Regions from separate parts of the Pseudomonas sp. HD57-3 genome, predicted to be linked through region 1. Evidence: predicted binding sites of a transcription regulator. Region 1 holds the regulator's gene; each other region holds the start of a gene.
The links. Region 1 encodes FliA, which starts transcription of late flagellar genes. Its sites were predicted from a motif close to CTAAAGTTTNNNNNNNNNNNGCCGNTAA; they were not measured.
Positions count from the first base shown of each region.

Region 2: the regulator FliA is predicted to act here: its motif matches at 2,048-2,075, upstream of flgM (flagellar biosynthesis anti-sigma factor FlgM).
Region 3: the regulator FliA is predicted to act here: its motif matches at 2,198-2,225, upstream of motA (flagellar motor stator protein MotA).
Region 4: the regulator FliA is predicted to act here: its motif matches at 1,709-1,736, upstream of AC0R79_RS14585 (methyl-accepting chemotaxis protein).

Region 1 covers NZ_CM148568.1:2,005,368-2,013,302, reverse strand. The annotation lists gene AC0R79_RS09075 (flagellar motor protein) at 1-566, opposite strand, end outside; gene AC0R79_RS09070 (protein-glutamate methylesterase/protein-glutamine glutaminase) at 566-1,702, opposite strand; gene AC0R79_RS09065 (chemotaxis protein CheA) at 1,752-4,022, opposite strand; gene AC0R79_RS09060 (protein phosphatase CheZ) at 4,062-4,850, opposite strand; gene AC0R79_RS09055 (chemotaxis response regulator CheY) at 4,869-5,240, opposite strand; gene fliA (RNA polymerase sigma factor FliA) at 5,408-6,148, opposite strand; gene fleN (flagellar synthesis regulator FleN) at 6,145-6,975, opposite strand; gene flhF (flagellar biosynthesis protein FlhF) at 7,089-7,935, opposite strand, start outside.
Region 2 covers NZ_CM148568.1:5,112,433-5,120,367, reverse strand. The annotation lists gene AC0R79_RS23145 (MFS transporter) at 1-279, shown strand, start outside; gene AC0R79_RS23140 (flagellar brake protein) at 340-1,074, opposite strand; gene AC0R79_RS23135 (flagella synthesis protein FlgN) at 1,170-1,637, opposite strand; gene flgM (flagellar biosynthesis anti-sigma factor FlgM) at 1,686-2,012, opposite strand; gene flgA (flagellar basal body P-ring formation chaperone FlgA) at 2,231-2,992, opposite strand; gene AC0R79_RS23120 (chemotaxis protein CheV) at 3,075-4,007, shown strand; gene cheR (protein-glutamate O-methyltransferase CheR) at 4,055-4,882, shown strand; gene flgB (flagellar basal body rod protein FlgB) at 5,121-5,528, shown strand; gene flgC (flagellar basal body rod protein FlgC) at 5,532-5,975, shown strand; gene flgD (flagellar hook assembly protein FlgD) at 5,991-6,719, shown strand; gene flgE (flagellar hook protein FlgE) at 6,750-7,935, shown strand, end outside.
Region 3 covers NZ_CM148568.1:829,779-837,713, forward strand. The annotation lists gene AC0R79_RS03690 (rhodanese-like domain-containing protein) at 1-549, opposite strand, end outside; gene AC0R79_RS03695 (HDOD domain-containing protein) at 589-2,127, opposite strand; gene motA (flagellar motor stator protein MotA) at 2,294-3,145, shown strand; gene motB (flagellar motor protein MotB) at 3,149-4,228, shown strand; gene rsgA (small ribosomal subunit biogenesis GTPase RsgA) at 4,285-5,316, opposite strand; gene orn (oligoribonuclease) at 5,424-5,966, shown strand; gene AC0R79_RS03720 (trimeric intracellular cation channel family protein) at 6,050-6,661, shown strand; gene AC0R79_RS03725 (hypothetical protein) at 6,960-7,935, shown strand, end outside.
Region 4 covers NZ_CM148568.1:3,248,419-3,256,353, forward strand. The annotation lists gene AC0R79_RS14585 (methyl-accepting chemotaxis protein) at 1-1,643, opposite strand, end outside; gene AC0R79_RS14590 (hypothetical protein) at 2,026-2,559, shown strand; gene AC0R79_RS14595 (GNAT family N-acetyltransferase) at 2,600-3,544, opposite strand; gene AC0R79_RS14600 (phenylacetate--CoA ligase family protein) at 3,544-4,833, opposite strand; gene AC0R79_RS14605 (aldehyde dehydrogenase family protein) at 4,817-7,267, opposite strand; gene AC0R79_RS14610 (LuxE/PaaK family acyltransferase) at 7,269-7,935, opposite strand, start outside.

The DNA of each region.
Region 1 (7,935 bases):
GTGGCGACGAACGCGACCGCAATACCGTTGCCCAGTTGCGACGGATCGGCCAGGTTGCCCATCACGTGGATCAGGCCCATTACCGCACCGATGATGCCGATGGTCGGCGCGTAGCCGCCCATGCTTTCAAACACTTTGGCCGCTTCGACATCGCGGGCTTCCTGAGTGTAGAAATCCACTTCGAGGATGCTGCGGATTGCTTCCGGCTCGGCGCCGTCGACCAACAGTTGCAGGCCTTTGCGCGAGTAGGCATCAGGCTCGGCATCCGCCACGCCTTCCAGGCCCAGCAGGCCTTCCTTGCGCGCGGTGAGGCTCCAGTTGACCACGCGGTCGATGCCGCCGGCCAGGTCCACACGCGGCGGGAAAAAGATCCAGGCCAGAATCTGCATGGCGCGCTTGAACGCGCTCATCGGCGATTGCAGCAGCGCGGCACCGATGGTGCCACCGAGCACGATCAGCGCTGCCGGGCCGTTGGCCAGCGCGCCGAGGTGACCACCCTCCAGGTAGTTGCCGCCGATGATGGCGACGAACGCCATGATGATCCCGATAAGGCTTAGAACATCCATCAGACGCATGCCTCGACGATGTGCTTGCCGATATCGTCCAGGCTGTACACCGCGTCGGCGAGGTCAGCTTTGACGATGGCCATCGGCATGCCGTAGATCACGCAACTGGCTTCGTCCTGAGCCCAGACCGTGCTGCCGCCCTGCTTGAGCAGGCGTGCACCTTCACGGCCGTCGGCGCCCATGCCGGTCAGTACGACCGCCAGAACTTTGTCACTGTATGACTTGGCTGCAGAACCGAAGGTGATGTCCACGCACGGCTTGTAGTTCAGACGCTCGTCGCCCGGCAGGATTTTCACCGCGCCACGGCCGTCGATCATCATCTGCTTGCCACCCGGTGCCAGCAGCGCCAGGCCCGGACGCAGGATGTCGCCATCCTCGGCTTCCTTGACGCTGATGCGGCACAGCTTGTCCAGACGCTCGGCGAAGGCCTTGGTGAAGGCCGCCGGCATGTGCTGGATCAGCACGATCGGCGCCGGGAAGTTGGCCGGCAACTGGGTCAGAACCCGTTGCAGGGCAACCGGGCCACCAGTCGACGTACCAATCGCCACGAGCTTGTAGTTTTTGCGTTTCGGGGCCGGCGACGAAGCACTGGCCGCTGGCGCGCGAGTCGGTGCAGGCGCAGGTGCCGGACGGGCCGGAGCGCTGTGACTGCCAAAGCTCGACGGCGCCGGCGCTGGGGTCGGCGCAGGTGCAGGTGCAGCGGCTGGTGCCGGCGCACTGTAGGCACTGAAACGACGGTTGCTGCGCGAGATGCTGTGAACCTTCTCGCACAGCAGTTGCTTGACCTTCTCCGGATTGCGGGAGATGTCTTCGAAATTCTTCGGCAGGAAATCCACCGCGCCGGCATCCAGCGCATCCAGGGTAACCCGGGCGCCTTCGTGCGTCAGCGAGGAGAACATCAACACCGGCGTCGGGCAGCGCTGCATGATGTGCCGCACGGCCGTGATGCCATCCATCATCGGCATCTCGTAGTCCATGGTGATCACGTCCGGCTTGAGGGCCAGGGCCTGATCGATCGCCTCTTTACCGTTGGTTGCCGTGCCGACAACCTGGATGCTCGGATCCGCTGAAAGAATTTCCGAGACGCGGCGGCGGAAAAAACCCGAATCGTCCACCACCAGGACTTTGACTGCCATAAACACTCCATTAGGTGCGGCGGGACGTTGTCGCCCCGCCGCCCCGGATTCAAATACGCCGTGCGGCGTAACGCTTGAGCATGCTCGGAACATCGAGAATCAGTGCAATGCGGCCGTCACCGGTGATGGTGGCGCCGGACATGCCCGGAGTTCCCTGGAGCATCTTGCCCAATGGCTTGATGACCACTTCTTCCTGGCCGACCAGTTGATCGACGACGAAGCCGATCCGCTGGGTGCCCACCGAAAGGATCACCACATGGCCTTCGCGCTGCTCTTCGTGAGCGGCGGAGCTGACCAGCCAGCGCTTGAGGTAGAACAATGGCAGCGCCTTGTCCCGCACGATCACCACTTCCTGGCCGTCCACCACGTTGGTGGTCGACAGGTCGAGGTGGAAGATTTCGTTGACGTTCACCAGCGGGAACGCGAACGCCTGATTGCCGAGCATCACCATCAGGGTCGGCATGATCGCCAGCGTCAGCGGCACCTTGATGACGATCTTCGAGCCCTGGCCCTTGGTCGAGTAGATGTTGATCGAACCGTTGAGCTGGGAAATCTTGGTCTTCACCACGTCCATGCCGACACCGCGGCCGGACACGTCGGAGATCTCGGTCTTGGTCGAGAAACCCGGGGCGAAAATCAGGTTGTAGCACTCGGTGTCGCTCAGGCGATCGGCGGCATCCTTGTCCATCACACCGCGTTTTACGGCGATGGCGCGCAGGACGTTCGGGTCCATGCCTTTGCCGTCGTCGGAGATCGACAGCAGGATGTGGTCGCCTTCCTGCTCGGCCGCCAGGATCACCTTGCCGCCACGGGCCTTGCCCGAAGCTTCACGTTCTTCCGGCGACTCGATACCGTGGTCGACCGCGTTGCGCACCAAGTGGACCAGCGGGTCGGCCAGTGCCTCGACGAGGTTCTTGTCGAGGTCGGTCTCTTCGCCCACCAGTTCCAGGTTGATCTCTTTCTTGAGCTGACGTGCCAGGTCGCGAACCAGACGCGGGAAGCGGCCGAAGACTTTCTTGATCGGCTGCATCCGGGTCTTCATGACGGCGGTCTGCAAGTCGGCGGTGACCACGTCGAGGTTCGACACGGCCTTCTGCATCGACTCGTCGCCGCTGTTCAGGCCCAGGCGCACCAGACGGTTACGCACCAGCACCAGCTCGCCGACCATGTTCATGATTTCGTCGAGACGCGCGGTATCCACACGTACGGTGGTCTCGGCTTCGCTCGCCGGTTTTTCCGGTGGTGGAGTCGCCGGTGCACGGGCCGGAGCCGGTGCCGCAGCGGCAGCCGGTTTGGCCGGTTCGGCTTTCGGCTCAGGCGCTTTTGCAGCAGGTTTTGCCGCAGCGGCCGGGGCCTTCGCAGCAGGTGTTGCAACAGCCGAAGCATTGCCAGCAGTCACGACGGCACCGGTGGCGACGTCAGTGAACTTGCCTTTGCCATGCAGATCGTCGAGCAGCGATTCGAACTCGTGATCGCTGATCAGATCGCTACCGGCCGCAGCCGCTGCCGGAGCAGCCGTCGCAGGAACCGAAGCAATTGCCGATTCCAGTGCATCGACGGCAAAGTTGCCCTTGCCGTGCAACTGATCGAGCAAGGCTTCGAATTCGTCGTCGGTGATGTCCGAGCTGTCGCCCGCCGCCGGAGCAGCCGGTGCAGCAGCGGCCGGAGCCACAGCGTCGGCCGCGAACTGGCCTTTGCCATGCAACTGGTCGAGCAGCGACTCGAACTCCGCGTCGGTGATTTCATCGCTGGCCGCTTCGGTGGAAGCAGGTGCAGCGGCAGCCGCCGGGGCTTCGGCTTCGGCCTTGACGGCGTTCAGCGAGTCCAGCAACTGTTCAAATTCGTTATCGGTGATGTCACCCGAATCGCCTTCGACGACCAGTTCTTCGATCATCTCGGCAACAGGCGAAGCCGGGGCTTCATCCGCCGATTGCGGTTCGGCCAGACGCGCCAGGGCGGCCAGCAGTTCCGGGGTGGCGGCGGTGATCGGGCTGCGATCGCGGACTTCGCTGAACATGCTGTTCACCGCGTCCAGCGCTTCGAGCACCACGTCCATCAGTTCTGCATCGACGCGTCGTTCACCCTTGCGCAGGATGTCGAACACGTTTTCGGCGATGTGACAGCACTCCACCAGCTCGTTGAGCTGAAGGAAGCCGGCGCCCCCTTTTACAGTGTGGAAACCGCGAAAAATTGCGTTGAGCAGATCTGCGTCATCCGGGCGGCTTTCCAGCTCGACCAGTTGTTCGGACAGTTGCTCAAGAATCTCGCCGGCCTCAACCAGGAAATCCTGAAGGATCTCTTCATCGGCGCCGAAGCTCATTAATGGGGTGCTCCTACAGGTCTAAAAACCCAAAAAAACTCAAAATCCAAGGCTGGATAGCAAATCGTCCACATCGTCCTGACCGGACACAACGTCTTCTCGTTTATCGGCATGAATCTGCGGACCTTCACCCTGCGAGAGATGTTTTTGTGGATCTTTTTCAGCAAGCATCGCCGCACGGTCATGTTCGATGCCCGCAAAGCGGTCCACCTGGCTGGCCATGAGCACGAGCTTGAGCAGGTTGCTTTCGACTTCGGTGACCAATTGGGTCACGCGCTTGATCACCTGGCCTGTGAGGTCCTGGTAATCCTGGGCGAGCAGAATGTCGTTCAGATTGCTCGACACCGCGCGGTTGTCCGCGCTGCTGCGTGCCAGAAAACCGTCGACCCGGCGCGCCAGTTCACGGAACTCTTCAGCCCCGACCTCACGGCGCATGAAGCGGCTCCAATCGGCGCTCAAGGCCTGGGCTTCGTCAGCCAGGCCATTGACCACAGGGGTCGCGCTTTCCACCAGATCCATGGTGCGGTTGGCGGCAGCTTCGGTCAGTTTGACCACGTAGCCCAGGCGCTCGGTAGCGTCGGTGATTTGCGACACTTCCTCAGCCTGCGGCATGTGCGGATCGATCTGGAAATTGACGATCGCACTGTGCAGTTCACGCGTGAGCTTGCCCACTTCCTGGTACAGGCCACGGTCACGGGTCTGATTGAGCTCATGGATCAGTTGCACAGCGTCGCCGAACTTGCCTTTTTCAAGGCTCTCGACCAGTTCGACCGCGTGTTTTTTCAGGGTCGACTCAAAATCGCCCTGTGAAGATTCGTTATGCTCCATAGCTCCCCCGCGCGTTCATCAGCCGATGCGTTCGAAAATCTTCTCGATTTTTTCTTTCAACGCCTGGGCCGTGAAAGGTTTGACCACATAGCCGTTCACGCCGGCCTGGGCCGCTTCGATGATCTGCTCGCGCTTGGCTTCAGCGGTCACCATCAGCACTGGCAGGTGCTTGAGCTTTTCATCGGCACGGACGTGGCGCAGCAGGTCGATACCGGTCATGCCAGGCATGTTCCAGTCGGTCACCAGAAAGTCGATGCTGCCGCTGTTGAGCACCGGAATGGCAGTGGTGCCATCGTCGGCTTCAACGGTGTTGGTGAACCCGAGATCACGCAACAGGTTCTTGATGATCCGCCGCATCGTTGAGAAGTCATCAACGATGAGGATTTTCATGTCTTTGTTCAATTCGACCTCCAAGCAGTCTTAAACGCGCCCAGCACCTGGACGCGCCATTTCAATCAATCCGGCAAAACACTCGATGACTGTCTGGAGCACAACAGAGCAAGACCGGTGCCGTTCACCACCGCACCAGCCTCGTTCGCAGTGTCCCCACACTGCCTTCAGCGCGCTCGCCACTCCCCCAAACGCCCCCGCAAGCGGGCCGCGCACTGGCTGTGTAACTGGCTGACCCGCGATTCACTGACGCCAAGGACTTCACCGATCTCCTTGAGGTTCAGCTCTTCGTCGTAGTACAGCGCCAACACCAGTCGCTCACGCTCCGGCAAATTGGCAATCGCGTCCGCCAGCGCGGCCTGGAAACGTTCGTCTTCCAGATCGCGCGACGGCTCCAGATGAGCACTGGCGCCATCCTCGTGCAGCCCTTCGTGTTCGCCGTCCTGCAACAGGTCGTCGAAACTGAACAGCCGGCTGCCCAGGGTGTCGTTCAAAATCCCGTAGTAATCGTCGAGACTCAATTGGAGTTCGGCCGCAACTTCGTGATCTTTAGCGTCACGGCCGGTTTTAGCTTCAATCGAGCGAATCGCGTCGCTGACCATACGGGTATTGCGGTGAACCGAGCGTGGCGCCCAATCCCCCTTACGGACTTCATCGAGCATCGCACCGCGGATCCGGATGCCCGCGTACGTTTCAAAACTGGCGCCCTTGCTGGCGTCGTATTTGGTCGAGACTTCGAGCAGGCCGATCATCCCGGCCTGGATCAGGTCTTCAACCTGCACACTGGCCGGCAATCGCGCCAGCAAGTGGTAGGCGATGCGTTTGACCAGTGGCGCGTAACGCTCGATCAGCTCGTACTGCGCGTCACGCGCCGACTTTTTGTAAAGGTTCATACCGCTGGCGGTCATAGCACAGGTCCTGCCGTTTGCTGCACGAGGCGCTCGACGAAAAATTCGAGGTGGCCGCGCGGGTTGGCGGGCAGCGGCCAGGTGTCGACCTTCTGTGCGATCGCCTTGAACGCCAGTGCGCACTTGGAACGCGGGAAGGCTTCATAGACCGCACGCTGCTTCTGCACCGCCTTGCGCACGCTTTCGTCGTAGGGCACCGCGCCGACGTATTGTAGGGCGACGTCGAGGAAGCGATCCGTGACCTTGGTCAACTTGGCGAACAGATTGCGACCTTCTTGCGGGCTCTGGGCCATGTTGGCCAGGACGCGGAAGCGGTTCATGCCGTAATCGCGGTTGAGCAGTTTGATCAGCGCGTAGGCGTCGGTGATCGAGGTCGGCTCGTCGCAGACCACCAGCAACACTTCCTGGGCCGCGCGAACGAAACTGACTACCGAGTCACCAATACCCGCAGCGGTGTCGATCACCAGCACGTCGAGATTGTCGCCGATGTCGCTGAATGCCTGAATCAGGCCGGCATGCTGGGCCGGGCTCAGGTGAACCATGCTCTGGGTGCCGGAAGCGGCGGGCACGATGCGGATTCCGCCGGGGCCTTGCAACAGCACGTCGCGCAGCTCGCAGCGGCCTTCGATCACGTCGGCCAGGGTGCGTTTGGGTGTGAGGCCCAGCAGAACGTCGACGTTCGCCAGCCCCAGGTCGGCGTCCAGCAGCATGACCCGACGGCCAAGCTCTGCCAGCGCCAGGGACAAGTTCACTGACACATTAGTCTTGCCGACGCCACCTTTGCCGCCGGTCACCGCGATCACCTGTACGGGATGCATGCTGCCCATGTTATTTCTTTACCTTGTCTTGCATAGACGGAGGCCACATTACTGGCTGCGCGTTCACAACCGGAACAATGCATGGCAGACCATCGATGTAGGTACAAAAACGGTTCATTACCTCAGCCAACCTGCTTGGTCGGACTGTGGTAGATATCAGCGAACATGTCAGCCATGGCTTCTTCGCTGGGTTCTTCCTGCATTTGCACACTGACGGCGCGGCTGACCAGTTGATGACGGCGCGGCAGATGCAGATCATCCGGAATACGCGGCCCATCGGTCAGGTAGGCGACCGGTAGTTCGTGACTGATCGCCAGGCTCAGCACTTCGCCAAGGCTGGCCGTCTCATCCAGTTTAGTCAGGATGCACCCGGCCAGCCCGCAACGCTTGTAACTGTGATAAGCGGCGGTTAGAACCTGTTTCTGGCTGGTGGTTGCCAGCACCAGATAATTTTTCGACCGAATGCCACGACCGGCCAGACTTTCCAGCTGCATGCGCAGGGCAGGATCGCTGGCTTGCAGGCCGGCGGTATCGATCAGCACCACGCGTTTGCGCAGCAGTGGATCCAGCGCCTGCACCAGGGACTGGCCCGGATCGACGTGGGTCACCGAAACGTTAAGGATGCGGCCCAGAGTCTTGAGCTGCTCCTGCGCGCCGATACGGAAACTGTCCATGCTCACCAGCGCGATGTTCTGCGCGCCGTACTTGAGCACGTAACGGGCGGCCAGTTTGGCCAGCGTGGTGGTTTTGCCCATGCCGGCAGGACCGACCATGGCAATCACCCCACCCTCTTCCAGCGGCTCGACTTCCGGTACGGCAATCATCCGTGCCAGGTGCGCCAGCAGCATGCGCCAGGCCTGACGCGGTTCGTCGATCTCGGTGATCATCGACAGCAGATCACGGGACAGCGGGCCGGACAAACCGATGCGTTGCAGACGACGGTACAGATTGGCCTGGGCCGGACGGCTG
Region 2 (7,935 bases), 3.1 Mb from region 1:
TTCTTCACCTTCTTCGCGTTGGTGCTGGTGTGGCGGATCCGGCCGAAAGCCGTGACCAATTTGCACCAGGTCGACGATGCACCGCTGCATCACGTGGCGATGCCGGACAGCATGTCCAGTTCGCCGCTGGTGGCTGCGCTTGACCCGCGGGTCGACGAGCAGGTGGTGCAGGAGCAGATGCAGAATACGGTCGCTCCTGAACCGGAGCCGGAACCTGCCGCGCCCACCGACTCGACAGTCGAAGACGAGGGGCCGGACATCACTCCCGCCAAGCCTTGATCCGGGCATAAAAAAAACGGGCAGTCACCGCAGTGACTGCCCGTTTTTTATGCCTGCCGATCAGAGATCGTCTTTATCGAACCGACGCGCTTCGCGTTGCAGTTGATAAACGAAACGCTCGACGTTGCGGGCCGCCGGGCCGCTGATGTTGTGAAAGCGCAGGCCGGCGAAGGTGATGTTGAGTTTTTCTTCGAAGTGCAGGTAACGCAGCTCGACCGATACCGGTTGATTGCCGAACAGCGGCGCGGCGATCAGGCGATCATAGACCTGGCCCAATTGCAGGCGGTCGGTGATGTCGCCTTCAAAGCGCAGTTTGCAGCCGGTGGCGGAGATATCCAGCAGTTTGCCGCCGATCGGCGACTTGAGCTTTTCGCCGCCCAGTTCGACGCTGACCAGGTCGGTCAGCTTCAAAGCGGCGCGAAAGGCATTGCGGCGCTGGTGATAAACCACTTCGGTGGGCAGGTCGCCGGTGTAGAAGCGGTCGCCGTCGGAATCCTTGATGCTCAGCGTGCCTGTGCATTCCCAGGCAATGCGCACGCCATCATGAAAGCCCTCAACCTTGAACGGTTCGCCTGCTTCCAGAAAACGTTCGCCGTCGCGCGGGATCATTTCATCAAGCTTGATCGAACCGTTCTCGCGATCGACTTCAATCAGGTAGCTCTGGAAGCGCTGGCTGCGCTCGTGGAACGTAATGATCAGCGGATCGTGGCTCTCTTGCAGCTGGCGCAGATTGCTGGAGATCTCCAGGGGCGTGGTGAGCACCTTTGGGGGCTGCGGAGCGTCATCGTTGGACACGTTAAATCAATCTCCAGACAAAATTTGACTACGGCTGGCCAGTATTTTGCCAGCATGTTTCGCACGTTGATAGGGCGCAAGCATAGAAGAAAGCATCACGCCTGGCTGAGCGCGCGTGGTTTCTGCAGTTTGGAGAAGGTGCCACTGGCATCGTAGAGCGCGGGAGGCTCGCCGCCGGTGAGGATTTTCAGCTGATTGGCCGTGGCGGCCTGCTGCATGATGATCGACTGGCCGTTCTTGACGTTGGCCGCCTGGCACTGGGCAATCAGGTCGGTCAGGACATCGCTCTGGCTCAGCAACTGGTCGCCGATGCTCGACTGGCTGGCCAGTTGTTCCAGGCCTGCGCGGTCGAGGGACAGATTGAGACTGGCGAGGATTTCGCTGCGCTTGCGGCCATGCTGTTCGAGCAGAATGATCAATGCCTGTTTGCGCGCCAGAATCTCTTCCAGCAGAGGCATGTCGCGACCGTGCAAGGCGAGGGACTCGGTTTGCAGTAACTCCAGCAATTGTTGAGCTGGAGCAAAGTCGTCGGTGATCAGTTGCAATAAATTAGTGTCGTGCATGGCTGGCCTTGGGTTTTAAGCGTCCAAAAGCCTGGCGCTGACCGAGGCCTAGCGCTGGGCTTCGAAATTAAGCAGTTTGCTGGCTACACGGTTGCTGTCGACTTTGTAGCTGCCATCGGCAATCGCTGCTTTCAATTCGGCCACGCGGGCTTTATCGACGGCAGGCTGATCACGCAGCTTGTCAGTGACCTTCTGCAACTGTTGAGCCTCATTGCTGAGGTGTACCGATTCCCCGCTTTTTGCGGTACTGGCCTGTTCGGCCGGGGTATTCAGCGGCGCGGAGGTGCCGGTTTCGGCGGTTTCCTTGGCGTTGCTGGTACGTGTACTGCCCGTAAGTGACGAGGAGCTGTTCAAACGGCTGAAATCGATGACCATGTTAAAAACCTCTGGGAATTTGGACGCTTGCCATGTTCTCGGCCATCCCCTGGAAAACTTTAGGCTCATTTAGCAATGAGCTTGCATGCGCCGTTGCAGATCCTGCTGCGGCACAGTTTAGGGAACAGCTCTGGTCAGCGCCAGTTTTCTGCTTGAGTACTCAGGGGCTTTTCAAATATCCGTTCATACAGCCGCTCACATCACCGCTACATGGCCATTCACATGGCAACTTCCACCTGGCCGGGCGCGATAACCTGCGCCTTGATAACCCGTTGGGAATTGAGGTTTTTCACCCGAATCTGTTCTTTCAGGCCACCGTTGGACAGGGCTTCGCCCGGCATCCGCACGGCGAGGGTGCCGCTGCGGGCGGTGATCACCACTTGATCGCCCTTGCGAACCACTTCCGCCTGTTCCAGATGCACGAGGGTGATGACTTGATCGGCTACCGTTGGTCGGGTCAATTTCTGCCCGATGGCTTCATCCACCGACGTCAGGAAACCCTGATTGATCGTGCTGACGTCGCGCTCGCGCAAGGTCACGTCCTGAGGCTCGATGATGCCGGCGCGTTTGAGTGGTCGCGTGGTGGTGACAATCTCGCGAAACAGGCGGACTTGAGCGGGCACGAACACCGTCCAGGGGGAGGCGCCTTCGCAGCGGACCTTGACCGTGACACGGCCCAGAGGGCGTGCCGGACTCTCCAGTGTCGCTGTCAATTCCTTGTCGCACATAGGCATGCGCATGCGGGGATCGAGCTGGTTGACCTCGATTTCATAACGGCCTTCCGTTTGACTGGTAGCCAGATAGTCTTCTACGGTGAATTCAAGAAAGCCCTGAGTGACGCCGATAAGCATGTCAGGCAAGGTAACCGCATCAGCACCGGCAGGGCTGCCAGCGAAAAAAAGGCAAACGGCGGACATCGCGCAAAGCCCTCTGCGGAGGGGAGATGTCAGGCGTCGGAAAAATGTCGTTTGAGCGTTCATACGAGTTAAAAAGCAAGCGCCGTGCCGTTTAGCAATGAATGTGCGTCGCAACAACACTTGGCGTTGGTGTAGGAGTCTGGGCATGGCTGGTGTAATGGATTCGGTGAACCAGCGCACGCAACTGGTGGGGCAGAATCGCCTGGAGCTGTTGTTGTTCCGTCTCGACGGCCAGCAGCTCTACGGGATCAACGTGTTCAAGGTTCGGGAAGTGCTGCAATGCCCGCAACTGACGCTGATGCCCAAGTCCAGTCCTGTCGTGTGCGGGGTGGCGAATATCCGGGGGGCGACCATTCCGATCCTTGATCTGGCGATGGCGACCGGCTCCGGTGCTTTGAAAGACAAGAACAGTCCGTTCGTGATCATCACGGAATACAACACCAAGACCCAGGGTTTCCTGGTGCGCTCGGTGGAACGTATCGTGAACATGAACTGGGAAGAGATTCATCCGCCGCCCAAGGGCACCGGACGCGATCATTACCTGACCGCTGTGACTCGGGTCGACAATCAGTTAGTCGAAATCATCGACGTCGAGAAGGTGCTGGCGGAAGTTGCGCCGACCCCGGAAGCGATTTCGGTCGGCGTGGTGGATGTCGAGACCCAGAGCAAGGCGTTGTCGCTGCGGGTGTTGACGGTCGATGACTCGTCGGTGGCGCGCAAGCAGGTGACGCGTTGCCTGCAGACGGTCGGTGTCGAGGTGGTGGCGCTGAACGACGGCAAGCAGGCGCTGGATTACCTGCGCAAGCTGGTCGACGAGGGCAAGAAGCCGGAAGAAGAGTTCCTGATGATGATCTCCGACATCGAAATGCCGGAGATGGACGGGTACACCCTGACGGCCGAGATCCGCAGCGACCCTCGCATGCAAAAGCTTCATATCATCCTGCATACTTCGTTGTCGGGTGTGTTCAATCAGGCGATGGTCAAGAAAGTCGGTGCCGATGACTTCCTGGCCAAGTTCCGTCCTGATGACCTGGCATCCCGGGTAGTCGACCGGATCAAAGCAGCAGATATCAGCTAAGGGCCTTCTGCCCCTGGCGTTCAACACGATTTAAGAGGCGGCATCATTTGTCTACGGGTAATTTGGATTTCGAACAGTTCCGGGTCTTCCTGGAAAAAGCCTGTGGCATTTTGCTCGGTGAAAACAAGCAGTACCTGGTGTCGAGCCGTCTCAACAAACTGATGGAGCAGCAAGGCATCAAGTCCCTGGGTGAGCTGGTTCAGCGCATCCAGACCCAGCCGCGCAGCGGTTTGCGCGAGCAGGTGGTCGATGCCATGACGACCAACGAAACCCTGTGGTTTCGTGACACCTATCCGTTTGAAGTCTTGAAGAACAAGGTGCTGCCCGAGGCGATCAAGGCCGCTCCCAACCAGCGTCTGCGGATCTGGTCGGCGGCCTGCTCGTCGGGTCAGGAACCCTATTCGCTGTCGATGTCGATCGATGAGTTCGAGCGGACCAACATCGGTCAGTTGAAGATGGGTGTGCAGATCGTTGCCACGGATCTGTCCGGCAGCATGCTGACCAACTGCAAGACCGGCGAGTACGACAGCCTGGCGATCGGTCGCGGTCTGTCCGCCGATCGTCTTCAGCGCTACTTCGACCCGAAAGGGCCGGGGCGCTGGGTGATCAAGGCGCCGATCAAGAACCGGGTGGAATTCCGCTCGTTCAACCTGCTCGACAGCTACGCCAGCCTGGGCAAGTTCGACATCGTGTTCTGCCGCAACGTGCTGATCTACTTCTCCGCCGAGGTGAAGAAGGACATCCTGTTGCGCATCCACAGCACGCTGAAACCGGGCGGTTATCTGTTCCTCGGCGCTTCCGAAGCGCTGAACGGTCTGCCGGATCATTACCAGATGGTTCAGTGCAGCCCGGGGATCATCTACCAGGCGAAGTGATCAAGACCGGCAACACCAGAAACGGGAGTCCTCAGGGGCTCCCGTTTTTTTATGCCTGAAGGTTTTGCCGGTGGCAGGCGGCAGAAAAGCGGCATCCGGCGGAAACCGGTTGCCGCTTTTCTGGCATTGCCGTGTTGCCGGTTCCGCGCAAAGCCCCGTAATCCGGGGCTTTCTTAAACTGGCACGCCGCTTGCTATAACCCTGTTACGAAAAATCCGGTCACCTGAAGGTTCCCGACATGAGCATCAGCTTCGATAAAGCGCTCGGCATTCACGAAAAGGCTCTGGGCTTCCGCGCCCAGCGTGCCGAAGTGCTGGCCAACAACATCGCCAACGCCGACACCCCGAACTACAAGGCGCGGGATCTGGAGTTCTCCAAAGTGCTCGAAGCACAGAGCCAGAAGAACGCCAACGGCACCATCGCCCTGAACATGACCAACAGCCGTCACATCGAAGCTGAAGGCCTGGGCAATGGCGACGAGTCGCTGATGTATCGCACGCCGATGCAGCCGTCGATCGACCAGAACACCGTGGACGCCCAGCTGGAACAGTCGAACTACGCGGAAAACGCCGTCGGCTTCCAGGCCAGCTTCACCCTGCTCAACAGCAAATTCAAAGGGCTGGTCTCAGCCCTGCGCGGAGAGTAATCCATGTCCCTGTCCAGCGTTTTCAACATTGCCGGCAGCGGCATGAGCGCCCAGACCACCCGTCTCAACACCGTGGCGTCGAACATCGCCAACGCCGAGACCGTCTCGTCGAGCATCGACCAGACCTACCGTGCCCGTCACCCGGTGTTTGCCACCATGTTCCAGGGCGGCCAGAGCGGCGGCAGCAATTCGCTGTTCCAGAACCAGGACGCAGCCGGTCAAGGCGTGCAGGTCATGGGCGTGGTCGAAGACCAGAGCAACCTCGAAGCGCGCTACGAACCGAACCATCCGGCGGCCGACGCCAAGGGCTACGTCTACTACCCGAACGTCAACGTGGTGGAAGAAATGGCTGACATGATTTCCGCGAGCCGGTCGTTCCAGACCAACGCCGAAATGATGAACACCGCCAAAACCATGATGCAGAAGGTGCTGACCCTCGGTCAGTAATAAGGGGCGACTGCCATGAGTGTTACCGATACCACCAGCAGCCTGACGATGAACGACATACTGGCCAACTCTTCGAAGAAGACCAGTAGCACGACCACCGGCGGCATCGCTTCGGCCACCAACAGCTCGACCGGCGGCCAGGCCCTGGGCAAGGACGCGTTCCTGCAACTGCTGGTCACCCAGCTGAAAAACCAGAACCCGCTCGACCCACAGGACAACAGCGCATTCGTTGCCCAGTTGGCACAGTTCAGCAGCCTTGAGGGGATCACCACCCTTAACAGCACCGTCAGCTCGCTGGCCGGCAACTACAACTCGTCGCAAGCCCTGCAGGCTTCGTCGCTGGTCGGCCGCAACGTGATCGTGCAGACCAACTCGGTCCAGCTTGACGATCCGAGCAAAGGCATGACCGGTTCGGTCACCGTCCCGTCGTCGATTGCCGGCGGTACCGTCACCATCTCCGACAGCAGTGGCACCGCCATTCGCACCATCGACCTGGGCAGCCGCGCCGCCGGCAATGCGAGCTTCACCTGGGACGGCAAGGACAAGGACGGCAACCTGGTGAAAACCGGTACCTACACCGTCAAGGCGAACGCCTCGATCAACGGTACCTCGACCGATATGGCGACCTATCTGCCAGCCACGGTCACCAGCGTGACGATCAGCCAGACCGGTGGCGAGCTGATGCTCAACCTGTCCGGCAAGGGCACCGTTGCCCTGTCCAAAGTACAAACCATTGGTATATAGAGCCGACTAACCGGCACAAAGGAGTGGAATATGTCTTTCAATATCGGCCTTAGCGGTCTCTATGCAGCCAACAAGCAACTGGACGTGACCGGCAACAACATCGCCAACGTTGCGACCGCCGGTTTCAAATCGTCCCGTGCAGAATTCGAAGACGTCTACTCGGCCACTCGCCTGGGTAGCGGCAGCAAGGTCATCGGCAACGGTGTGCGCCTGGCCAACGTTTCTCAGCAGTTCACCCAGGGTGACATCAACAACACCGGCAACGTGCTGGACATGGGCATCAACGGTTCGGGTTTCTTCACCCTGAGCAACAACGGCTCGATCTCCTACACCCGTGCCGGTACGTTCAAGGTCGACAAGGACGGCTTCATCACCAACACTGACTACACCTCGCGTCTGCAAGGCTACGGTGTGGACTCCAACGGCAAGGTCATCAACGGCGTGTTGACCGATCTGAAGATCGACACCTCGAACCTGGCGCCGAAGTCCACCTCGCTGGTGACCTCGACCATCAACCTGAACTCGACCGCTCCGGTGATCGACGACACAGCGGCGGCCGGCAAGTTCGACCCTACCAAGACCGAGACCTACACCAAGTCGTTCAGCACCCCGATCTATGACAGCCAGGGTAACTCCCACGTCATGGACCAGTACATGGTGAAAACCGGTGCCAACACCTGGAAGGTCTACACCCTGGTAGACGGTCGTAACCCGGATGCTACCGGTAGCGATCCGAAAATCACCGCACCTGTCGCCTCGACCATGACGTTCGACTCCACCGGTCAGCTGACTCAGGTCAGCACGCCGCCTGCCGTGATCAGCAGCGACCTGAAACTCACTGGCTGGGTGCCGGGCACTGTTACCAACGGCGTGTGGAAGGCCAACGGCGCTTCGGCGAACCCGGCTGGCATCACCATTTCGATGGCCAAGACCACTCAGTTCAACGCTGACACCGCGCGTTCGATCCCGACTCAGGATGGTTACGCTACTGGCCAGATCACCAACCTGACCATCGACGGTACCGGTACGCTGTTTGCCAACTTCAGCAACAACCAGAGCAAGGCCATCGGCCAGGTTGCGCTGGCGAGCTTCACCAACGAGCAGGGTCTGCAGCCGATTGGTGGTACCAGCTGGAAAGAGACTTACGCTTCGGGTATTCCGGGCTACGACGCGCCGGAGACCGGTACGCTGGGTTCGGTTGTTTCGAACTCGCTGG
Region 3 (7,935 bases), 1.2 Mb from region 1:
TTTGGCCGCCAGGACCTTCTCGCCGGAATACTCCAGCGGCCCGCGAGCGTCCCAGATCGCCAGGTCAGCAGCGCCGAGACGGCTCTGCAGGTACTCGCGAGTGGCGGTCGGTTCCTCGTGCAGGGTCAGGGCAACCGGGCCGCCCGCCGCCGGAGGAATCTGGATCGACATCGGCGAACCTTCCGCCAGCCACGCCGGCAGACCGCCGTCGAGGTAGTGGTATTTGTCATGGCCGATCACGTCCAGCAGCCAGATGAAGCGCCCGGCCCAGCCGCCGCCTTCGTCGTCATAGACCACGTAGACAGCGTCTTTGCGATGGCCCAGCTCACCGAACAGTTCTTCGAGTTTTTCCTTGCTCGGCAACAGGCCCGGAGCCGGCGCCTGACCCAGCTGGGTGCGTTTCGGATCAACAAAACGTGCGCCGGGAATATGTCCCTCGGCGTAGCGGGCGGCACTGGTCAGATCCACCAGAATCAGATCGCGGGATTCGAGGCGCGGCAGCAGGTCGCTCGGCTCGATCACCAGGGCCAGGCCAGAGAAATCAGACATGTGAGGTCTCCAGAGCACAAAGGGGAAGGATTGTAGCTGTCATTGGCCGCGCTGGCTAAAACTGTGCAGGGCTTTCTCGATGCACTGCGCGGTTTTGCCGAAGGCTTGCACGGTGATGTCGGCGAACGGCCCGCCACCCTGGTCGGCGACCACGATCATGATCACCCGGCCGTTGTTCACCAGCGAACGCAGGAACAGGTGCTCGCCCCGGAACAGCGTGCGCAGCGAGGGCGGCAGCAGGGCGGAAAACTGGGCGTTGTTGTCCGGGGTGATGCGTACTTGCGCCTGCTGCGCGAGCAAGCGTTGCAGCACCGAACTCTGGCTGACGACGAAATTGAGTGCAGCGGCTTCCTTCGGCAACCCCGAGGTTTGATGGACGCGCAGATTGGCGTGGCTGCGGTCGGCCATCAGGATCATCACCCGGCGCATGCCGCTGGCGACCAGCGCATCGCGGGCGGCGACGGTCAGGCTCATGGCGTTGGTGAAGCGGCTTGGCACAGCCAGCAGTTCGGCGCATTGGCGGCGCCACTGGGTCAGGTCTTCAGCGGACGGCGCCGCAGCCGGCAGCATTCCGGCAGGCAGGCGTCGGGTGCCCCACGGCCACAGCAGCGAAACCGCCGGGTGCCACAGGTCCGGCATGGAATGATGGCGAGCGCTGACGGCGGCCTGTTGGTGCAACTGTTGCTGCACCTCGTCCATCGAGATTTGCAGATAAAGGCTGGTCAGGTATTGCCAGCGCTCGCTGTGCGGACTGTCCCAGGCCTGTTGCGCCGAGAGTGCCAGGCCGTTGGCCAGCAACACGGTGTTGGCCGGCTGGTTGAGCCAGCGGCGCAGGGTCGGGTCGTCATCGAGGCGATTCTGTTGGCGCAGCGGATGATCGACGTCGCGGGCAATGCGCAGGACTTTGACCAGTTCGCGCTGCTCGGTCAGCAGCAGGCGATAACCTTGCTGGACCCAGATCGGCAGACGCCAGGCTTCCACCAGCGCTTCGCCGATTTTCAGCAGGCGCACGCCGAACAATTGCTTCTCTACTGCACGGGCGGATTCACCCTTGTGGATAACCCGCACTTCCCACTCTTCAAGCAATTTGGGAAAGGTCAGAGCCAACGGCCACAGCGGCGACAGAAACAGCAGGCTGCCCCAATGGATGTCCTGCCACAGTCGCGCCAGGCGGCTGGCGAAAAAACCGTTGGCCTGTTGCGTGGCGTGCTGGCTGATCATCTGCAACTGGCGCAGGGCCTGGGGGATCTGTGCGGCAGGCTCGGCGGGCAGGCGCGCCAGCAGTTCTTCGGTACGGGCAAGGCCGAGGCGATTGATCGCCACTTCGAGGTTTTCCGCAGGCGCAGTCATGTTGCCGTGGGTATGGCGGTTGGCTTCGCGGATGATGCTCAGGGCCAGCGCCGGGCTGTCCTGCATCAGGTCGGCAATGTCGCGCAGCGAGCTGCGGTCATCGCGAATCGCCCGGCAGACCCGGTCATGGGCATCTTGCGGCACCGGCAGGCGAACGCTGTCGAGCAGCTTCACCCAGCCATCGAGTGTGGTCGGTTTTGCGTGTGGGACGTTCGTTTCATTAGCCATGTCTGGACGAGATCTTCACTGACTGTAGACGCGCCCGGCATGGGCTAAATTGGCTTTTCGCCTGAACTGGCTATAGTCTGGCGCAGTTTTGCCGATAAGTAGAAGAAGAGATTTTTTAACTTCCGAATATGACCTTGAACCCGACTTAAATAAGTACTTTCTACCTATGGCTAAAATTATCGGCATCATCGTCGTATTCGCGAGCGTGCTCGGCGGATACGTGCTCTCCCACGGCAAGATTGCCGCTCTGATCCAGCCCTTCGAGGTGATGATCATCGGCGGTGCTGCACTCGGTGCATTCCTGCAGGCCAACCCCGGCTACATGACGATGCACGTGCTCAAGAAATCCCTGAGCATGTTCAGTTCGCGTTTCAGCCACACGTTCTATCTGGAAGTGCTGGGCCTGATCTACGAGATCCTCAACAAGAGCCGCCGCGAAGGCATGATGGCCATCGAAGGCGACATCGAAGACGCCGCCGCGAGCCCGATCTTCGCCAAGTACCCGGCGGTACTGAAAGACGAACGCATGACCGCGTTCATCTGCGATTACCTGCGCATCATGTCCTCCGGCAACATGGCTCCCCACGAGCTGGAAGGTCTGTTCGACATGGAACTGTACAGCCTGAAGGAAGACCTCGAGCATCCGTCCCACGCGGTGAACGGCATTGCCGACGCCATGCCGGGTTTCGGTATCGTCGCGGCGGTACTGGGTATCGTGGTGACCATGGCCTCCCTGGGTGAGGGCGATCAGAAGTCCATCGGTCTGCACGTAGGTGCGGCACTCGTGGGTACCTTCTTCGGTATTCTCGCGGCGTACGGTTTCTTCGGCCCGCTGGCGCACTCCCTGGCCCACGATGCCAAGGAAGAGCTGAACGTCTACGAAGCCATCAAGGCCTCGCTGGTGGCTTCGGCTTCCGGCATGCCGCCGTCGCTGGCTGTCGAGTTCGGTCGCAAGGTTCTGTACCCGGCTCACCGTCCAAGCTTTGCCGAGCTGGAACAAGCTGTTCGCGGTCGTTAAGTCATGGAAAATAACCAGCCGATAATCATCAAGCGCGTCAAGCGCATCGCCGGCGGGCATCACGGCGGGGCGTGGAAGATCGCCTTCGCCGACTTCGCGACGGCGATGATGGCGTTCTTCCTGGTGTTGTGGCTGCTGTCCACCGCGACCCCGGAGCAGAAGATCGCCATCGCCGGTTACTTCAAGGACCCGGTCGGTTTCTCCGAGAGCGGCACGCCGTACATCATCGATCTGGGCGGTACGCCGACCCTCGCGCCGGAAAACACCCTCAACCCTGAAGTGAAGTCTCAACCGCAGCCGGACAAGGTCACGGTCGACACCGAACAGGTTGAAGGCATGGCCGAGCAGGTCGAGAAGGAACGCCTGGAACTGCTGCTGCAAGAACTGCAGAACAAGGTCGACGAGAACCCGCAACTGCAGAAATTCAAGGACCAGATCCTGTTCGAGATCACGCCGAACGGCTTGCGCATCCAGATCATGGACGCCGAGAACCGGCCGATGTTCGACTCCGGTTCTGCACGCCTGAAACCGTACTTCGAAGACATCCTGCTGGCCATGGCCGACACCATCAAGGCGGTGCCGAACAAGATCAGCATCAGTGGTCATACCGATGCCAAGCCTTACGTGGGCAACGGCGATTTCGGTAACTGGGAACTCTCGGCCAACCGTGCCAACGCCGCCCGGCGTGCACTGGTGGCGGGCAGTTATCCGGATGCTCAAGTGGCGCGGGTTGTTGGTTACGCCTCGTCGGCACTGTTCGACAAGGAGAACCCGTTCAACCCGGTCAACCGCCGCATCGACATCGTGGTGCTGACCAAAAAGGCTCAGGCAGCCATCGAAGGTTCGCAAGGTGCCGACCCGTCGAAACCGGCAGATCAAGGCCAGAACGGCGCCGCGCCGGCCACCCCGGTCGACCCGAACGCCCTGCCGGCGGATCAGCAGCCGGTGCCGGCCCACGAGTTGCGCGAACGGCTGAACCTGTTCGACGACCCGCTGCCGAAACCGACCGAGCCGGGCGCAGCGGCACCAGCCCCGGCGCCGGCTGCACCGGCTGCTGCACCGGCCTCCGCGCCGAAACAGTGACCCACAAAAAAGCCGCGAGATGATCGCGGCTTTTTTGTGTCTGGCTACTTTAAAGCCTAGTAACCGTTTTCCGGCAGGCTGGCGATGATCGAGCGATAGCTATTCATGCGCTGCTGCTGCACGCGGCCGTCTTCCAGGGCCTTGAGCAGTGCGCATCCCGGTTCGCGGTCGTGTTTGCAGTCGCGGAAGCGGCAGGTGCCGAGCAGGTCGTTGAACTCGATGAAACCGGCTTCGACGTCGGCGCGGCTGACGTGGCCGAGGCCGAATTCACGGATGCCCGGGGAGTCGATCAGTTCGCCGCCGCCGGGGAAGTGGAACAGGCGTGCGGTGGTCGTGGTGTGCGTGCCCTGGCCGGACAGCTCGGACAGCGGGCCGACGCGGGTTTCGACTTCCGGCAGCAGGCTGTTGACCAGCGACGACTTGCCGACACCGGACTGGCCGACGAACACGCTGATGCGCCCGTCGAGCTGCTTCTGCAATTGCTCCATGCCGTTGCCGTGGTGCGCCGAGACTTCCAGCACCGGGTAACCCAGCGTGCGATAGACCGCCAGCAGGGCATTCAGCGCCGGGGCGTTCTGCTCGTCGATCAGGTCGAATTTGTTCAGCAGCAGCAACGGGCGGATGCCGGCGTGCTCGGCGGCGACCAGATAGCGGTCGATCAGGTTGGCATGGGGCTCGGGCAGCGGGGCGAAGACGATGACGATCATGTCGACGTTGGCGGCCACCGGTTTGAGCTGGCCACGGCTGTCCGGACGGCACAGCTCGGTGGTGCGCGGCAGTTGCGCGACGATCACGCCGATGCCCTGGTTGCCGGCGCGCCAGACCACTTGATCGCCGGTCACCAGCGCTGGCAGGTTGGCACGCAAGTGGCAGCGGAAGACCTGGCCGGCCAGTTCGCCGTCAACGGCCTCGACCTCGACCTGCACACCGAAGTGGGCGATCACCAGGCCGTGCTGTTCCGGGCCCAGATCGCCGCCTTCGAGCGCCTCGACAGCCGAGGACTCGCGTTTGGCGGCGCGGGCGGCGCGCTCGCCCTGAATCTTTTCGATGCGCCAGTTTTGACGACGATTGAGTTGGCGTTTGGCCATGGGTGTTCCGTCTGAAGAATGCAGCGATTAGGTAAAACGGCCGCGAGTTTAGCACGCCCTGCAGGCTGCCTAGGCTAAACTGCGCAGCATTGCTCAGGAGCCGAAATATGCAAAACCCGCAGAATCTGATCTGGATCGACCTCGAAATGACCGGTCTGGATCCGGAAAACGACGTGATCATCGAAATGGCCACCATCGTCACCGACAGTGACCTGAACACCCTGGCCGAAGGCCCGGTGATCGCCATCCACCACAGCGACGAAGTCCTCGCCCGCATGGACGAGTGGAACACCCGCACTCACGGCAACTCGGGCCTGACCCAGCGCGTGCGTGAAAGCCGCGTGAGCATGGCCGAGGCCGAAGCCGAAACCATCGCCTTCCTCGAACAGTGGGTGCCGAAGGGCAAGTCGCCGATCTGTGGCAACAGCATCTGCCAGGATCGCCGCTTCCTTTATACCCACATGAAGTCGCTGGAAAGCTACTTCCACTACCGCAACCTCGACGTTTCCACGCTCAAGGAACTGGCCGCGCGCTGGGCGCCGGACGTACGCGACAGCTTCAAGAAGGGCAGCACTCACCTGGCGCTGGACGACATCCGCGAATCCATCGCCGAGCTGCAGCACTACCGCAAGCATTTCATCAAGTTCTGAGATCGGCACCCACGCCGAGGTGCCCTCTTTTGGTGCCTCGGCGAAGTGAGTAGACTGCGCGCCTTCCTGCCAGGATCGCCACCATGTTGCTGATGCTCTACCTCGTCGCCATTACTGCCGAAGCCATGACCGGCGCCCTGTCTGCGGGCCGTCGCGGCATGGACTGGTTCGGCGTGGTGCTGATCGCCTGCGTCACGGCTTTAGGCGGCGGTTCGGTGCGCGATGTGCTGCTCGGGCATTATCCGCTGACCTGGGTCAAACACCCGGAGTACCTGGTGCTGACGACTGTCGCGGCGATGATCACTGTGTTTACCGCACGCTGGATGCGTCACCTGCGTTCGCTGTTTCTGGTGCTCGACGCGGTCGGTCTGGTGGCATTCACCCTGATCGGCTGCATGACTGCCCTGGAAATGGGCCACGGCATGCTGGTGGCCTCGGTCAGCGGCGTGATCACGGGTGTATTCGGCGGCATCCTGCGCGATATCTTCTGCAACGACATCCCGTTGATCTTCCGTCGCGAACTGTACGCCAGCGTCTCGTTCGCTGCGGCGTGGTGCTACATGCTCTGTCTGTTCCTCAACGTGCCGAGCGAGCAGGCGATTCTGATCACGCTGTTTGGTGGCTTCCTGTTGCGTCTTCTGGCGATTCGTTTTCATTGGGAAATGCCAAAGTTCGTCTATAACGACGAGCATTGAAACCTTGCGCAAATGAACCCATAGCTGGTCTGCCAGCAAATGACTTCTTTGCTATCTGGATTGTCCGGGGCGGCCGCGTTACGTTCTTCGTGAGCTTTTTTCTTTGGATTTACATTTTATGATGAATGTATCTCGAAGTTAATATGGCCGCTTTTTTAGAATTGCCGATTCTGTATTGGTTTTAGCTACAGGTTCTTACACTTAACTTTTTGCCGGTTTGGGGTTGCATGTTATTCATGGCTTGCTTCGTTTTTGCTTTGCGAGGTATGGAATGACATCAAGCACAAGGAGTAAAAGTATGAGTGAGCTTAACGAAGTATCAGGAAATCAGTTGGCCGGTCCTGGAAGACTGGACAGTATTGACTTGAAAGTGAAGTTGAATTCTTCCTCATCCGCGCGAAATAAAGTGCTGTACGGCAACGGCCGTATGCAAGTAAAGGTTCAGGTGCTGGTGTCAGGTTATGATGAAAACGGGGATCGCACTCTGGTTCCAGAAGAAGTCATGAATACGGTTGAACTTATTCACTACAACACTGGGAGAGCCTTGCGCGACGGCTGGAGTGCCAGTATCGATCAAGGTCGATATACGCTGGAAGCGCCAGTGATTAAGGATGAGCCGGATAACGGTATCCATCCGCAAGTGCGCACATTCTGGGTATCGTCCTCGGGTAGCGGCTCGACGCAAATCGCGGCAAGCGTTTTTTTGAGCGGAGTGACTATCCGAAGCAATGCAACCGGTCTTTCCGGTTTTCAGGACAGCAGTGTCACTCTGGACGCTCAGGTGCCGGTTACCTATTCGGTCGACCAGTTTCGCTGGACTTCCACCAGGCGCGGCAATGAGGAGCCGGGAAACCGGATCTGGAACTACTATCTCGGACTTGTTTATCAGGGACAGCAGATCAATCTGGTGGACTGGGTTGCTTCAAAAGGTACGGATGATGTCATGTTTGCCTATGGTAACTGGGTACATGCGTGGAAAACCAACTATCTGAAGGGAGTCATGGTAAGGCCGAACAAGACTGATATCACTGTGGCGCTACCTGTTAATGACAATACTTTTGTGAATTATACATTTCGAGATCACGCTCTGGATTCTTCGTCAAAGACCAAAGAGTATGTCGTGATAGTCAATGATCGTCACGGCGAGTTGACCGTCGTGCAGGCGCTTTCCGAGTTTGCGTACACTGCGGCAGATTCCAGCGCCGATGGCGTGTTTCCGTTTGCCGTAATCGATCAATATGGCACGGAGCACAAGTTGGCCATTCGGACCGACT
Region 4 (7,935 bases), 1.2 Mb from region 1:
ATTTCCGAGGTGCTGGCCTGGGTGCGGGCGGCGAGGGCACGCACTTCGTCCGCCACCACTGCAAAACCGCGACCCTGCTCACCGGCCCGCGCTGCTTCGATGGCGGCGTTGAGCGCCAGCAGGTTGGTCTGGCCGGCAATGGCACCGATCACACCGAGGATTTCGGTGATGCGCTGGGCGTCCTGCTGCATGCTTTCGACCTTGTGGGTGGCGCTGGCCACTTCGTCGATCAGTGCGACCACGCTGCTTGACGCTTCGCCAACCACCACACGTGAGCGATCGGCGTTTTCGTTGGCGCGCTGGGTGAAAGCGGCGGTTTCGGCGGCATTTTGCGCGACGCTTTCGGCGGTCGAGCTCATTTCGTTGATGGCGGTAACGGTCTGGTCGGTTTCCGAGGCGTGGCGCGCCAGAATCTGGCTGGTGTGCGTAGACGTGCGTTGCAGGTTGTCGAGGCTCGAGGCCATGGCGCCGGTAGCCTGGGTGACTTCGCCGATCATGTTCTGCAGGTAGGCGATGAAAGTGTTGACCGAATGCCCGATGGCACCGAGTTCATCTTCAGCGCGAATGGTGATGCGTCGGGTCAGGTCGGCATCGCCGCTGGACAACGAATCGATATTGGCTTTCAGCGCTTTCATGCGCGAAACCAGTTGGCGGATCGCGTAGACCTGCAACAGCACCAGCAGGATCACCAGCGGAATCTGCAACAGGCTCAGGCTGCTGAGCACGTCGTCACGCTGGGCGGTGAGCATTTTGGTCGGCAGCGCGGTGGCGAGGAACCACGGGGTGCCTTCGATCGGACGCATGAAGAAGGTGCTGGCTTCACCGTGGTTGTCGAATTCGACGCGCTGCGCCTGCTCACGGTTTTGCAGCCCGGCCTTGACCTGGCTGGCAAAGGTCGAGCCGCCGGCCAGTTCGCTGATGTTCTTGAGCACGATCGGCCCGCTGATGCGCGAGCTGTTGCTGATGATCTTGCCGTCAGCCTCGACGATCAGCATTTCGGCGTTGAGGTCTTTTTCCTTGCGCGCCACCAGATCGTTGAAGAAGCCCAAGGTCACGTCGATGGTCGAGACGCCCCAGGCGCTGCCGTTTTTCTGGATGGCCATGGCGCAGTTGGTGCGCGGTTCGGCGCTGGCGTCATCTTTATAGGCAGCGGCCCAGGCGCACTGGCCGCGCGGGGTCTGCATGCCGCCCTTGTACCAGCTCTGGTCGTAATAGTTGGGGGCTGCGTCGCTGTTCCAGAACGTGTTCACCGCCAGTTTGCCGGAGGCATCCCGGTGCCAGAACGTACTGAACTTGTTGCGTCCGGCCTCACGCTGGCCGGGCAACGGCCAGATGCCGCCGCCGAAGACTTTCAGTTCGCCGTATTGATCCACCAGCCCCGGCAACACGGTGTCGATGGCCGCGCTGTCGAGCAGCGGGATGGTCTGGGTGATGCTGCGCTGTTGCGCCTGGACCTTGTTCAATTCGCCCTGGATCTGCTCGGCCACTTCAGCGATGCGGTTGAGCACCACTTGCTCTTCGGTATGGCGCAGCTTGGGCGCGACCAACTGGCTGATGCCAACCACGGTCAGCACCGACAACAACAAAATGAACAGAACCAGAAACAGCGTGTAGCGAGCCTGAATGGTGCGGAATGCGGGCATGGAAACCGGTCCTTGAGCAGGGATTCTTATTGTGGGCAGGGGAAAAACAGCGCGGGTTTCCTAACGTATCGTCGGGTACTCGGGAAGCTTTAGGTACTTTCGTCCTAAAAGAGCCGATCCCGACCAAAGGAAGGTATCTGGCCTGATACATTGGAACTAAACGTCCCGAACGTTAGAGCAACAACCCCACTTTCATCACATTGTCATGAAGGCTCTAGTCCCGCATTTACGGGGCTGTTATTGGTTTGTATCGTGAATGTACGAAAATTGTAAAAAAGTGCACAAAGGAGTTGGTGCCATTGGTTTGCCGGCCGATACTCCGGGCAACTCAAAAGTCGTTCAACAAGGAATTTTTCATGTTTTCCTCGCAAGGAGCTTGCTCATGACTATCGGATATACCGGTGCCTGGCAACCCAAGGCGGGTTTGCTGGTTCGAGATACAGGCAGCTCGAGCAAACCGGTTTCTCAAAGTGTGAAGGTCAAGCAGATGCTGGCCCTGGTCGGCAACGACCCCACTGCGATCAGTACCGCGGAAATGGACAAGCAGGGGCTGCACAAGAACATCAAGGGTTTCGATCCCACCAATGTTTCGGCCAAACAGTTGGGCAGTCTGAGTGCAATGCTGCGTGGCCGGGGCCTGATTTCCGAGATCACGTCCATGACCTTGCTCAACGCCGGCGACAAGTTCGATCGCTTCGGTATTCAGAAGGATCCGGATGCCAAGTTCAATGCGCTGGAATATTTCGCGACGCAACTCGATACCATCCAGAACAACAATCTCAAGGGCAACAAGTACGCGAATACGTTGATTCCGGAGTACAAGAAAGCCATTTATGTACTGCAGAACCTGCAGACTTACGGTCAGGGCGGAGAACGCAAGCCTCCTACCGATCAAGGTATAAAAGCCAAGGCATGACAGACAGAGCCCGCCCCGGTAACGGGGCGGGCTCTTTCGTTTATGGGCGATTGCCGCAAGCGTGGAATTTAGAGGGCGAGGCGATCTGCCGCTGCATATCGTCATGCAATCGCTGCATTTGCGGGCAATGCAGTTCAAGGGGTTTGGGCTGGAACCCGCGATGAAACAACGCCAGCCATCCAGCGCCTTTGTCATCGGGCGCCAGTCCGCTGAACACGAAACCCCTCGCCGATAACCGGCGCCAGGCATTGTCGAAACCCTGCGCCAGCCTGAGCCTGATCGAAATCAGCCAATGGTCGGGCAGTTGCTGCAGCTGCTTGAGCAAACTGTCGTCCACTTCGTTGAATACCCCGTCGTATCGCCCCCAGCGCTGTTCCAGCTGCGCCGGTGCGCCGACCCAGGGCGACACGTTCAAGCGCGTTCCGAACATGTCGCACATCTGCTGCATGAACTCACGGCATTCATTCGGCCAGGTCAAAGCCGGCAACGGGCGCTGATAACCATCGCCCGGGGCGTAACCCAGCACGAGCGATTCGGTCACCGCGCCGCCAAAGGGCGACGGTGCGTGATCGGGCAACACGCCGGTGTTGTGAAAACCAAGGCCAGCGGCCATTTTCTGGGTGTAGGGGTGATGGGTCATTTGCTTGATCGTGACCCCCTGATAACCCAGCGCCTGCGCATGGATCAGCAAATGCCGGCCCATTTGCGTGGCCACGTTTTGCCCACGGATCTGCGGATCTACCACGCTCAGGGCCAGTTCGGCGAGGGATGATCCTTTGTCGAGAATCAACGCGGAGTGACCCGCCACCTGACCGTTCGCCACCGCTACCAACGAGTGCCAGCGGCGGTCGGCATGGTTCTGGCTGATCATGCGGGGCAGATAAACATGCGGCTGAGCGTAATGGTCGCCATAGATCTTTCTGAACAGGCGACTGACGGCCGGGGCGTCGCTAGTGCGGTAGCCCCGCAGGGTGATCGCGTCCATCAGCAGGTCCCCTGGCCAGAGCCGTTGTAGACGCGCCGATCGAGCACACGTTGACGCTTGCCGGAGCGTGGATGGCGTGCCAGCTCCTGAACCTTGCAACAGCGAATCTGCAATGCCAGCAGGTGATCGGCGCTCAGTTGCCTGATCAACGGATAGTCTTCGATCAAGGCACTGTGCAGCGTCTGGTCGGCTTCAGCGTTTGCCGGTGTCAGGGCGTCCGGCGCCCAGTTCAGGCGCAGGATATCCATGGCGTCATCCTGCTCGATGACCAGTTGCCATTCGTCGCTGCCGGTGATGCGCCGCACGGTCTCGCCAATCGATTGCGGCAGCAGAGTCAGAATGCCCACGCGCACCCTCTGGCTGTCGGCACAGCGGCCCATCAGCGCGAACTTGCGCCCCGACGTGCCTGGCGGCTCTCGCCAGCACGCACGGTCGCCGACCGGGTAGCGGATCAACGGCATCAACCGGCGCGTGAGGTTGGTCATGACCAGGCGCCCGACCCGACCGCATTCTTCGATCACTTCACCGGTCTGTTCGTCGAGAATTTCCAGCACACCGTGGCCTTCGGGAGCCCGGTGTTCGCCAAGAGCACAGTCACGATGGCTGGCACCGATGAATCCGGCGTCCACGCTGGCGTAGCCGATCGAGGCCACGCGGGCATTGGGGAACACCCGCTCAAGCCGTTGCAACTGTGCGTCAAACAGGCTTTCGCCGGCGTAGAGCAGGGCGGTGGCACCCTCGAGGGCCCGGCCATTCTGCTCGAGCCACGCGGCAAAGCTCAGCAGATGGGCCGGTATACCCGCGAGCACATTGATCCGGTGCCGGTCGATCGCATCGGCGAGGAGGTTCGAGTCGATATGGCCGGTGAAGGGAAACTCGACGATCTCGGTTTCAACCTGCGCCAGCGCATCGTGGGTAAAGATGAAACTGGCATACAGGTCACCCGCAAAGAACAGGTTGGCCACCCGGTCCCCGGCGCTCAGCTGCGCGTCGAGACTGCGACCGAAGTCCGTCACCAGCGTCTGCCATTCCTCGCGCCGGAACAGTGAAAACTTGCCGGCGCTGGTGGTGCCTCCGGTCTTGAAAACCAGTGCGTCATTCAGCGGCGCCGTCAGGACAGGCCACTGGTCAAGGTCATGACTGCCTTTCCAGTATTCCACCGGGTCAATCACCGGCAGTTGTTCCAGTGATGAGATGTGCGGGGGAATATCGGCGAAGTGGCTTGCATAAAAGCTGGAGTGCCGTCGTGCCAACGTCACCAGTTCTTGCAGTTCAAATCGTGTGTTCATGTTCGGCTCCTTGCCTGTCTGCGCAGGGACCAACGCCCCGATTGTCGATCAGCAGCGGCGTCTTGCCGCTGTGTTTGTTGCGGGTGAACCGACCGCTGCCGCAAACCTCTGCCTCAACGGTCAGCAGTCCGGTGTGGATGAGCGTCGCCAGGGTCGGATAGTCCAGCAGGCGGCGCTGAACATCATCGGCTTGCCGTGGGCTGCGAAAGCGCATGCGCTCCAGGCCGTCCGGGACATGTTCGAGGATCAGCTGGAACTCGGTCTGCAGATGCTCTGCCAGTTGCGACAGGCAGATGAAGTCGGTGCCGATGCGCATCAGCCTGCCGTGACGTTGCAGCAGCTCGAAGCGCGGCGTGGGCAGTCCGCATTCGCACACGCCGGGGAGCCAGCGACCGCTGTCGCCGACGTCGTAGCGCTGAACGTCCTGACCCTCGCGCTCGATGGAGGTGAATACCAGGCGCCCGGTTTCACCGTCGTTGACCGGTCGATCGGCCTCGAATTCGACGATCTCCAGATGCTGGATATCGCTCATGAGATGAAACACGCCATCGCCGGTGGCCGGGCAAGCATGGCCGAGCGGCCCGGCGTCGACACTGCCGTAAATGGCCGAGCGGATCAGCCCGACGCCGCAGCTGCGCATCAGCGCAAGGCTTTGTTCGCCGGGGTGTTCGCCGCCGAGGAAGACTTTTTCGATCCCGCCATATTCGCGTAGCCGTGCCTGCTCATTGAGGAACAGACGGTGCAGGGTGCTGGGCATACCGACCAACACGGTGACGCGCTGGTCGATGATTATCTGCGCGATCTCGCGGTAATCGTCATCGGCCGGCGCCCCCATCGGCAGGTGCGTGGCCCCCAGCAGCTCCAGCACTTTGGAAAAACTGAAAAAACCGCCATACAGCCCGCCACTGAAGAACAGGTTCATCACCCGGTCGCGGTTCGGGTCGAGGCCCGCCGCGAACAAACCGTCGGCGCTGGCACGCATCTGCCGATCGAAATCGCGGTAGCTGTAACCGGCCAACGCCGGGGTGCCGCTGCTGCCGCCGGAGCGGAAATACAATCGGGCCGCCGGATGGATCGGGCGGGTGACAAAGGCGTCCTTGCTCATGATCGGCAGATTGGCCACGCAGGGTGGCGTCGGCAGCGGATCGAGCGTGGCACGGGTCGCAAGCTCTGTAGCCGGCAGACTGACCGATACCCGTCGGCTCAAGCGCTGCAAGGCATACACGCCGTCATGGGGTTCGCCCTCATAGCCCTCGTGAATTGCCTGCACCGGAGTGACCCGTGTGACACCTGCAGCGATCAGCGTTTGAGCCAGTTCGGCCATTTCTTGTTCGGCACACATCAGCCCGGCGCTTTGCAACACGTTTCGCCAGGGCAACAGCGCCTCGGCGATCCGTGCTCGCGGCATCGGTTTGAGCAGCAGGCTGCGAAACAGCGGCGAGGGACCGAGTTGCTGGTCGTGGGTCCAGATCACCCGCCAGTCTGGCGCCTGCCACACATGACCGCTGGCCCCGCCAAAGCTCTGGGCCAGCCGCGCCATCGCCGTTCGGGTGGTAATTTCCGAGGCTTCCTGAATCGAAGGTGGCAGGACTGGCCATTGCCGGGATCGACGCTCGAACGCCTCGGCCAGTCCCTCGCCTATTGAACGCAAAGTGTTTTCATCGTCACTGTCCACCAGCAGCCATTGCGGGCTGGAGCAGGCCTGCTGATCGAGGCGGCAGACTTCATCGGCCACGGCGTCCAACGCGTCTGGCGTGACCGCTGCCGGTGTCAGGTAGATGAAGCTGATGCGGTGGCCCCAGTCGATCCAGCGACATCCGGGCGCCAGTTGCTGGCGGATGGCTTGCAGCGCCGATTCCCCGCCCCACGCCGAAACCCCGTTGGCCTGTTGGCACAACTGACCGATCTGGGCCGTGCTGGCCGGAACGACGGCGACATGCCCGGCAATCTGGCCGGTCGCATCGCACTTCGCCAATCCATGAAGCAATTGAGCGGTCACACCCTGATCGCTGCTGCTGGGGCGCAACCAATTGACGTTGCCGGCCAGCAGGCCTTCGATCGCCGCACAGAAAGCCAGCAGCGCTGCATTGCCGGGGGTGATGTGAACCACCAGGCCCAGCGGGCTCCAGCGTTCAAAGCGTGACTGGCGATAGTCGAGGCGACGCAGGCTGCCCGGCTGTTCGCCGAGTTCGCGCTCAAGCTTGCGCCGCAGGGCAGCGGGTTGGCAGAACTCGATCAGTGACTGGCGTTGCTCGGGATCGATGGGCAATGCCGTGTCCGGATCCTGCAGACGTTTGGCAAAAGAGGCTGCTGCGCCCAGCACGGTCGCTGTGTCGAGTGTTTTGGCCAATCGTTCCGGCAAATCCAGGTAAAGCTGTTGCAGTGCGCCGTCGAGGGTGCAGTCGTCGTGAAGCTGTCCGTTGATCAAGTGCATATCAGTGCTTCCCCAGCAATTCAGAGGCGGCCATGGCACAGCTACGGCCAGCGGTGGTGGCCGCGCGGCCATGCAGTTCGAACCAGTCGGTGGACAGACCACAGCCACAGCTGGCGCCGGGATGCAGGGTGGCGAGATCGCTCATGACCACCGCGTGCGCGGGGCTCGAAGAAATGTAAGGCGAGACAAAACTCAGCAAGCCCTGACGGCCGTAAGGCTGAACCGTAAAGTCAGCGGGATGGCGCACGAAAACCTTCGAATAGACCGGTACATGGAAACGGTGGTGAGCACATTCGAGATAAGGCACCGCATGCTCGACTGCGCCGTAGCCGTCACGGCAACGGGACATCTCGATGCCCAGTTGGCGGTGAATGCGTTCGTACAGTTGCTGGCGGGGAATCTCTTGCGCCGCGTGGGTTTTCCAGCCGCCGCCAAACAGCGTCAGCGAGCCTTGCGCCAGTTGCAGGTCAGCCACCCCGGTCGCCTGCATGCGTTGCAGGGTCTGCCAGAGAAAGGCCGGGAAGCCGAAGATCCGTACCGGCAAACCTTCTTCGGCGAAGGACTGCAAGGCTGCGATCACGCCAAAGCCGTCGAATTCATGACCGCCACCCGTTCGGCGCAGTGCGTAGGCCACGCGATTGACGGGCGCGAAGCCGCACAGAAACTGA